3 regions of the Planococcus beijingensis genome follow, and region 1 is predicted to be linked to each of the others. Evidence: riboswitches for the same ligand, from Rfam matches in the RefSeq annotation. Region 1 holds a riboswitch; each other region holds the start of a gene.
The links. A riboswitch is a leader RNA that binds a small molecule or an ion and turns the genes downstream of it on or off. The one in region 1 is predicted to bind thiamine pyrophosphate.
Positions count from the first base shown of each region.

Region 2: linked by a shared signal. The riboswitch ahead of thiT (energy-coupled thiamine transporter ThiT) and the one ahead of IRE19_RS05660 (YkoF family thiamine/hydroxymethylpyrimidine-binding protein) in region 1 are both predicted to bind thiamine pyrophosphate.
Region 3: linked by a shared signal. The riboswitch ahead of tenA (thiaminase II) and the one ahead of IRE19_RS05660 (YkoF family thiamine/hydroxymethylpyrimidine-binding protein) in region 1 are both predicted to bind thiamine pyrophosphate.

Region 1 is NZ_JADHDZ010000001.1:1,176,388-1,178,653, reverse strand. Features, by position in the region: gene IRE19_RS05665 (vWA domain-containing protein) at 1-122, opposite strand, end outside; TPP riboswitch at 735-840, shown strand; gene IRE19_RS05660 (YkoF family thiamine/hydroxymethylpyrimidine-binding protein) at 929-1,519, shown strand; gene IRE19_RS05655 (ECF transporter S component) at 1,521-2,102, shown strand; gene IRE19_RS05650 (ABC transporter ATP-binding protein) at 2,095-2,266, shown strand, end outside.
Region 2 is NZ_JADHDZ010000010.1:43,971-46,236, reverse strand. Features, by position in the region: gene IRE19_RS17385 (M20 family metallopeptidase) at 1-921, opposite strand, end outside; TPP riboswitch at 1,068-1,166, shown strand; gene thiT (energy-coupled thiamine transporter ThiT) at 1,264-1,851, shown strand; gene map (type I methionyl aminopeptidase) at 2,008-2,266, shown strand, end outside.
Region 3 is NZ_JADHDZ010000003.1:66,288-68,553, forward strand. Features, by position in the region: gene thiM (hydroxyethylthiazole kinase) at 1-782, opposite strand, end outside; gene tenA (thiaminase II) at 784-1,467, opposite strand; TPP riboswitch at 1,590-1,693, opposite strand; gene IRE19_RS08930 (sn-glycerol-3-phosphate ABC transporter ATP-binding protein UgpC) at 1,716-2,266, opposite strand, start outside.

The DNA of each region.
Region 1 (2,266 bases):
TACAGCTTCCGCATCGATCCTGTAATGTCCAAGACAATGCCGACTTTAGCTGTAACACCGATCAATTGTTTTTTCTCCAGCACAATGCTCGCTGTTTTCTTTTTAAGGGAAATGGTACTCATCAATTGGCCTCCTCTAGTCATAATGACTCCAGTATAACGAAAATCCATAAACTTAAAAAGAAAATATTGGAAATGAAATTCTCGAAAAGACTCTATATTAAGTTGAACTAAAGAAATAGCATTTTATATACCACTTCGACTCTGAGAGAAAACGCTAAAGGTATGGAGCAAAACAGCGAAGACTCCTGCGGCTTAGCGAGACGACCGATACACCGCAGGGAGCGCAGCGGACGAGGAGGATTGGGCGCGAGCCCGCTGGAAAGCGTAGCTGTTTTGCGGAATATCGGCTACTCCAAATCATTAGTTCATCTTATATAGTTCAAATCTACTTATCACTTAAACTCGGAAGCTAGGAAAACAACTCCACCAAAATCTGTAGGACGTTCAATTGCACAAACTCTCCAAGCGCCGGCGCGTCCATGGGTGGAGCGATGAAACAGGTGCTCTTCCTGGTTCAACGCGGGAGCCATGCCCAAAGCGACCGAAGCGATTTCAGAATCCCAACATAAATGACTAATGAGCACATCTTTCTAATCTCCCCTTTACATCCTCCACCACTTCCTCTACACTGAACCCATCGGGAACAACCCGAACACAAAAACCGCATACCGTTTACTGCACTAGGGGTGCCCATTATGGCTGAGATGCAAGCGCAAGCTTCGATCCCTTATAACTCGATCAGGATAATACCTGCGTGAGGAAGTGCGGCGCATTTCTGAAATAATTCCTTTTGGTTATTTGTAGATTATGGCTGCATCTTCACGGATGCGGTCTTTTTTGTGCAAATTTTTAGGAGGAATGTTGATATGGAACCATGGCAATGCGGTACCAGCCCGATTGTCGGATTTCGCTTTTCGCTTCATCCGATGACCGGCGATTTCATCAAAGTCATTAAAGGAGCATTGAACGAAACGGACACTTCAAACGTCTGGATGCACACCGATGACGTTTCGACAGTCATTCGCGGCAAACAGAATCACGTATTCAATGTCGCAAAGGCATTAGCTTTGCATGCTGCAAAAACTGGTAAACATGTCGCATTGTCCGGCACCTTCTCGATCGGCTGCCCAGGCGATTCATCAGGGGACGTCTACTTGGAAAAAGACGATGAATTGTTGAACACCGATGCCACCAAACAATACGTGTCTTCCCAGTTTGCGCTGTATCCGATGAACAATCCGGATTATATGGCCGTCATCTACCGGGAAGTCGACCGTGCCAAAAAACAAGGGGTCTTCAACGATTCCATGCATTACGCAAGCGGCATACACGGCGATATCCATGATGTCTTCGCTTTTTACGAGGAAGCATTCACCAATTCCCGCTCAGACGAACATCGCCATCTGGTGATGACGGTATCGATGAGCATCAACAGTCCGTCCCATGGAGGTGCGTAAGGTGCTGAAATCATGGAAATTAAAAGAAGTGGTCTTGATGTCCCTGTTTGCGGTAGTTTTTGGCATCGTTTACTTGCTGTTTGTCCACGCTGCGAATATTTGGGCAGCAATCATCGGGCCGCTCGCCTATGAATGGATGTTCGGCATCTGGTTCATCGTCTCGATTATCTGCATGTACATCATCCGGAAACCCGGTGCTGCAGTTTTGTCCGAAACCATGGCAGCTGCCATTGAAGTGCTGATCGGCAATGCTGTTGGTCCCCGTCTGATCTTATCAGGCGTTATCCAAGGGCTTGGGGCTGAGGCCGCGTTTGCATTGACCGGCTATAAGCATTTTAACATCCTTATCCTTATGCTTGCAGGCATCGGATCAGCTGTCTTCAGCTTTGTCTACGGTTATTTCGTATCGGGCTATGCGGCACTGGATCCATCATTCGTCGCGTTGATGTTCACCATCCGTGTCCTCAGCGGGGCTATTATCGCCGGAATCGGCGGCAAGTATATCGGCGACGCTTTGCTTGCGACCGGTTCGCTCCGCGGCTATGCCATTGCACGCACGAAAAAAGGTGATGTGAATGCCTGAAGAAATTTTTTCTTTAACGGACCTTTCTTTCCAATTTCCGGAAGATGACGAAAAAACCTTAACCGCCATCTCCTTTTCAGTTGAGCAAGGCGAACGGCTGGTCCTAACCGGTCCAAGCGGCTGCGGCAAAAGCACATTGCTGTATTTGCTCAATCGCCTCTATC
Region 2 (2,266 bases), on a different contig from region 1:
GGCTGCACCATGCTGACCGAATAATACGGCTTCTTTATCAGTCGTTTCGAGAATCGCTTTTTGCAGAGTCTGGATAAATGGGTTTTCTTTTGTTGTTGTCAGCGCGGGTGTTGAACCTGAAGCTTTATAGTCCATGTCGATGTTCAAGGTCTCAGCTAATTCTGCTAATTGCCGAACAATTTCCTCTTTGTCCTGTCCAGGCATAAAACGGATGTCATAAGACATTTCGCACGTTTCAGGAACCACGTTGTAACGGTCTCCTGCTTTAATGATCGGCAGGTTCACCGACGGCTGCTCATAATATTCAGTAGATTCTTTCCGGAATGGCAGCTCTGTTGCAGCCATATGGAATTTCATAGCGGATTCGATGGCATTGATGCCTTCCCAAGGGCGGCTGCCGTGTGCGGGCTTGCCTTTGAAAACCATATCCATTCGTAAAATACCTTTCGACTGCAATCCGACTTTTAAGCCTGTCGGTTCTCCGCAAATAACAAAATCACCATGGAAACCTTGCTCGACCAACCATTTAGATGTATTGCGGCCACCAATCTCTTCGTCGGTGACAATATGTAATTGAACTTTGCGGTTCAAACCACTAGATTCCAGCTCAATAAAGGCTTGCATCATTGCTGCAACACCCGCTTTCATATCAGCTGCGCCGCGTCCGTAAATGCGGTCTTGTTCTTCGGCTGGCACAAACTGTTCTTTATGGCCAGGAACTACATCGACATGGCCATTCCAAACAATGGTCTCATTGCCTTGTCCTTTCTCAGCAGTGAGCATCAAGTAGCCTTTATTGTCGTGGACAGTAACCGTTTCTCCTTTTTGTTTCAGCCAGTCGGCACAAAAAAGAAGAGCTTCATTTGCTCCTTCTTTTGTATCACTTTGAATTTTAATCAATTCCTTCAATAATTCAATCATTCATTCGGCAACCCAGAATCCCGGCTGCCTCCACCACCTTTCGGATTTTTTCACTACCATCACTTTACCCTGTCAGAGCTACTTAAAACAGCCTTGCATTAGAAAGAGGCCTTGTGTACAATACAGGTGACTGAATAAATATTTGTATACACCACAAGGGGAGCTTTAGCTGAGAGTGAACAATCTGTTCTTACCCTTTGAACCTGTAAGTTAACACTTGCGCAGGGATGTGGATGGAAACCGGCTCTTACAACGGCGCCAGGCTCTGTCCTGACGCCGTTTTTAATATGGTTTTATTCACGGCCCTTCTGGTGATGTGCACAACACATTAAGGAGGAAGTCATGAGAAATAAAAAAGTATTGTTAATGATGGAGATTGCCATTTTTGCAGCTCTTGGATTTGTATTGGATTTTGTTTCTTTCCGGATGCCGCAGGGAGGTTCGGTCAGTCTGGTGATGATCCCGATTATTTTAATCGCATTTAGGCGAGGGGTCGCTGCCGGTGTACTGACGGGAATATTGGTAGGGTTGCTGCAGATTGTTTCGGGCTTTATTTCTGTCGCGCCTTTATCATTCGGATTTGTTGTCATGCAGGTTTTATTGGATTATCTTCTGGCATACGGAGTTGTAGGGCTGGCTGGTGTCATGCGCACAAAATATTTGCAGCATGCGCATGCCAAGCAAACCGGCAAGATGTTGGCCGCTATCGTCGCAGGGGTGTTGATTGCATCAGTGTTGCGTTATTTGGTTCATGTCATTACGGGAATCCTGTTTTTCGGTATGTTTGCTGAAGGCAATGTGGTCATCTATTCAGCGATCTATAATGCTACCTACATGATACCTGTATTCTTGCTTGCCGCTTTTGTCTGTGCCGCACTTTTTGCAGCGGCACCAAGATTAGTGGATGCTGAAGCCGCTAATACGAATTAACACAAGCAAAGGACTTTTCGGGAATTCATTCCGGAAAGTTCTTTTTCTGTTTAGAAGTTAAAGATTGCATGTTTGTTTTCCAAACTCGTCAAGAAGCCTCCAGTTTAATTTTGTGGTATAATTCTTGAATAGAAAAGCTTGAAAGAAGGGTCATTGATGATAGCAACTACTGATAAAGAGATTGAAATGCTGAAAAAAGCCGGCCAAATGGTAGCTGAAATTCGCGAAGCGATGAAAGCGGCAACCAAAGCTGGAGTCACAACAAAAGAAATTGACGATTTGGGCGGTAAACTATTCGAGGAACTGGGCGGTGTTTCCGGCCCGAAATCGGAATATGATTTCCCAGGATATACATGCATCAGTGTCAACGAAGAAGTGGCCCACGGAATTCCGGGCAAGCGTGTCATCCAGGATG
Region 3 (2,266 bases), on a different contig from region 1:
CGTAATCCCTCCTGCAAATAGATCTGTTCTTCCACATCGCTGTCCGTCAGGCTGGCCAAACGATTGATGAAAGCCGCTTGAAAATCTCCCGGAAGACTCGTTGATTTCGCAGCCTGCTGACCGGCGATTGCATAAAAACGCAATGCGTTGCTGACAGTCTTTACAGGGTCTTCTGGCCGGACTGCCATCGCAGCAGCCACAATGCTGCTAAGCAAACAACCCGTACCGGTAATCGAAGCCATGATCGGATCTCCAAAAGGAATTTCAATCACGTATTTTCCATCAGTGACAATATCCGTTTTTCCAGTGACCGCTACCACTAAGTTAAATCTTTTCGCTGTGGTGACAGCAAGCTCCCCGACGTCCAGAAGCCCTTCTCCTGCGTCCACACCTTTCGACTGCCATTGTTCCCCCGCTACCGCTGCAAGCTCTCCTGCATTGCACCGAAGAACGCTAACGTCAATCAGGTCCAAAATTTCTTTTACAGCCTTCTTCCGGAAATTGCTTGCTCCTGCCCCAACCGGATCCAGTACGACAGGAATGCCCAGTCGGTTGGCCGCCTCTCCGGCGATCAGCATGCTTTTCAACGATTCTGCATGCAAGGTTCCGATATTCAATGACAAGGCCTGCGCCAAAGCGGCAAGTTCAGCTGCTTCTTCAGGCGCTTCTCCCATGATCGGAGAAGCCCCGATTGCCAACAGGCCATTGGCTTGAAAATTCGATACTACATGATTGGTGATGCAATGGATCAGCGGATTTTCACGTTTTATTTGGCTGAACATGTCACACACCTACTTCCTTAATAGACTCTAATGCCCAGGATTCTTTTTTCCATGCCTGTTCCCAGAAATTCCATTCATAGTAGCTGCTTTTCCGGAAATGATTTTTCAGTTCCTGCCTCCGTATTTCCGGCAGCCCTTCCGCCAGCTTGTCCATTCGCGAAATCTGTTCATTGACAAGTGAAGCGAACTCATCAGAACCGTAAGTTTCAATCCACCGGTTGTAAATAGCGTGGTCCGGCTTGGCATGTTTCAAACGCTCCCCGATTTCAAAGTAAAGCCAGTAACAAGGCAGAATAGAGGCCAACACATCAGCCAGATCGCCTTCTGACGAACGATACATATGCGAAACATAGGCATATGCAGTTGGAGATGGTTCAAAGGTCATCCATTCTTCTTCAGTAACTTCCAAAATTCCCATGAACGATTCATGCAATGTCAGCTCAGCACTGCAAGTATGTGCAGAATGAAATGCAAAACGTTGTGTCGTTTCCAGATCCTTGGCCTTTGATGCGCCAATCGCCTGCACTTTTGCAAAATGCGATAAATAATAGGCATCCTGCATAACATAAAAACGGAATCTATCAATTGGCAAGGTTCCATCTGCTATGCCTTTCACAAACGGATGATCAAAACTTGCCTGCCATAGGCTGTCGCATTCTTTTCTTACTTCTTTGCAAAATGTCATTTCTCCATCTCCCTTTTCTTTATCCAGTTGCAAGGGGCCAGCCACTTGCAACTTTTTTTCACAAAATAAAAACGCCGCTTCCCGGCAAAGGGAAGCGGCGTTTGCAATTGTAGAAGGAAAATAGCAGACGGTCGCCACTTCCCTCCGCTGGTATGATCCAGATCAGGTTCAAAGGGTCCAAGCTTATGCTCGTCTCAGCCGATATCCGGCTCCCCTAGTGGTGTTTTTTATTTGTGTTTTCGAAATCACTATAGCATAGATTCAGAAAATTCTACAGCTTTTATTCGATTTCCTGTTTCATCATCAAAAAAATGAACATGAGCCATATCAAATGCAAGCGTTGCCGTATGGCCCGGCTCGATAGTCGTTGTAGCTTCTACGCGAGCAATGAATTCTTGTTCGGCATAAACCGCATGAAGAATCGTTTCTGCTCCTGTCAGTTCAGAAACTGTGATGACTGCTTCAAACTCACTGGTTGGAATATTCGACAAATCTTCATTGTTTACATGAATATGTTCCGGCCGGATTCCCAACGTAACTGATTTTCCTTCATAGCCTTCATTTTTCAGCATTTCCATCATCTGCGGTGGAATATCCAACATTTTGTCACCCATCACATAACGCCCCTTATCAATTCTCCCTTCAAAAAAGTTCATGGCAGGAGAACCGATAAAGCCGCCTACAAAGCGATTTTCCGGAAAATCGTAGACTTCTTTCGGAGAGCCGACCTGCTGAATCAGCCCATCTTTCATAATCACGATTCGAGAAGCCATCGTCATGGCCTCAGTCTGGTCGTGAG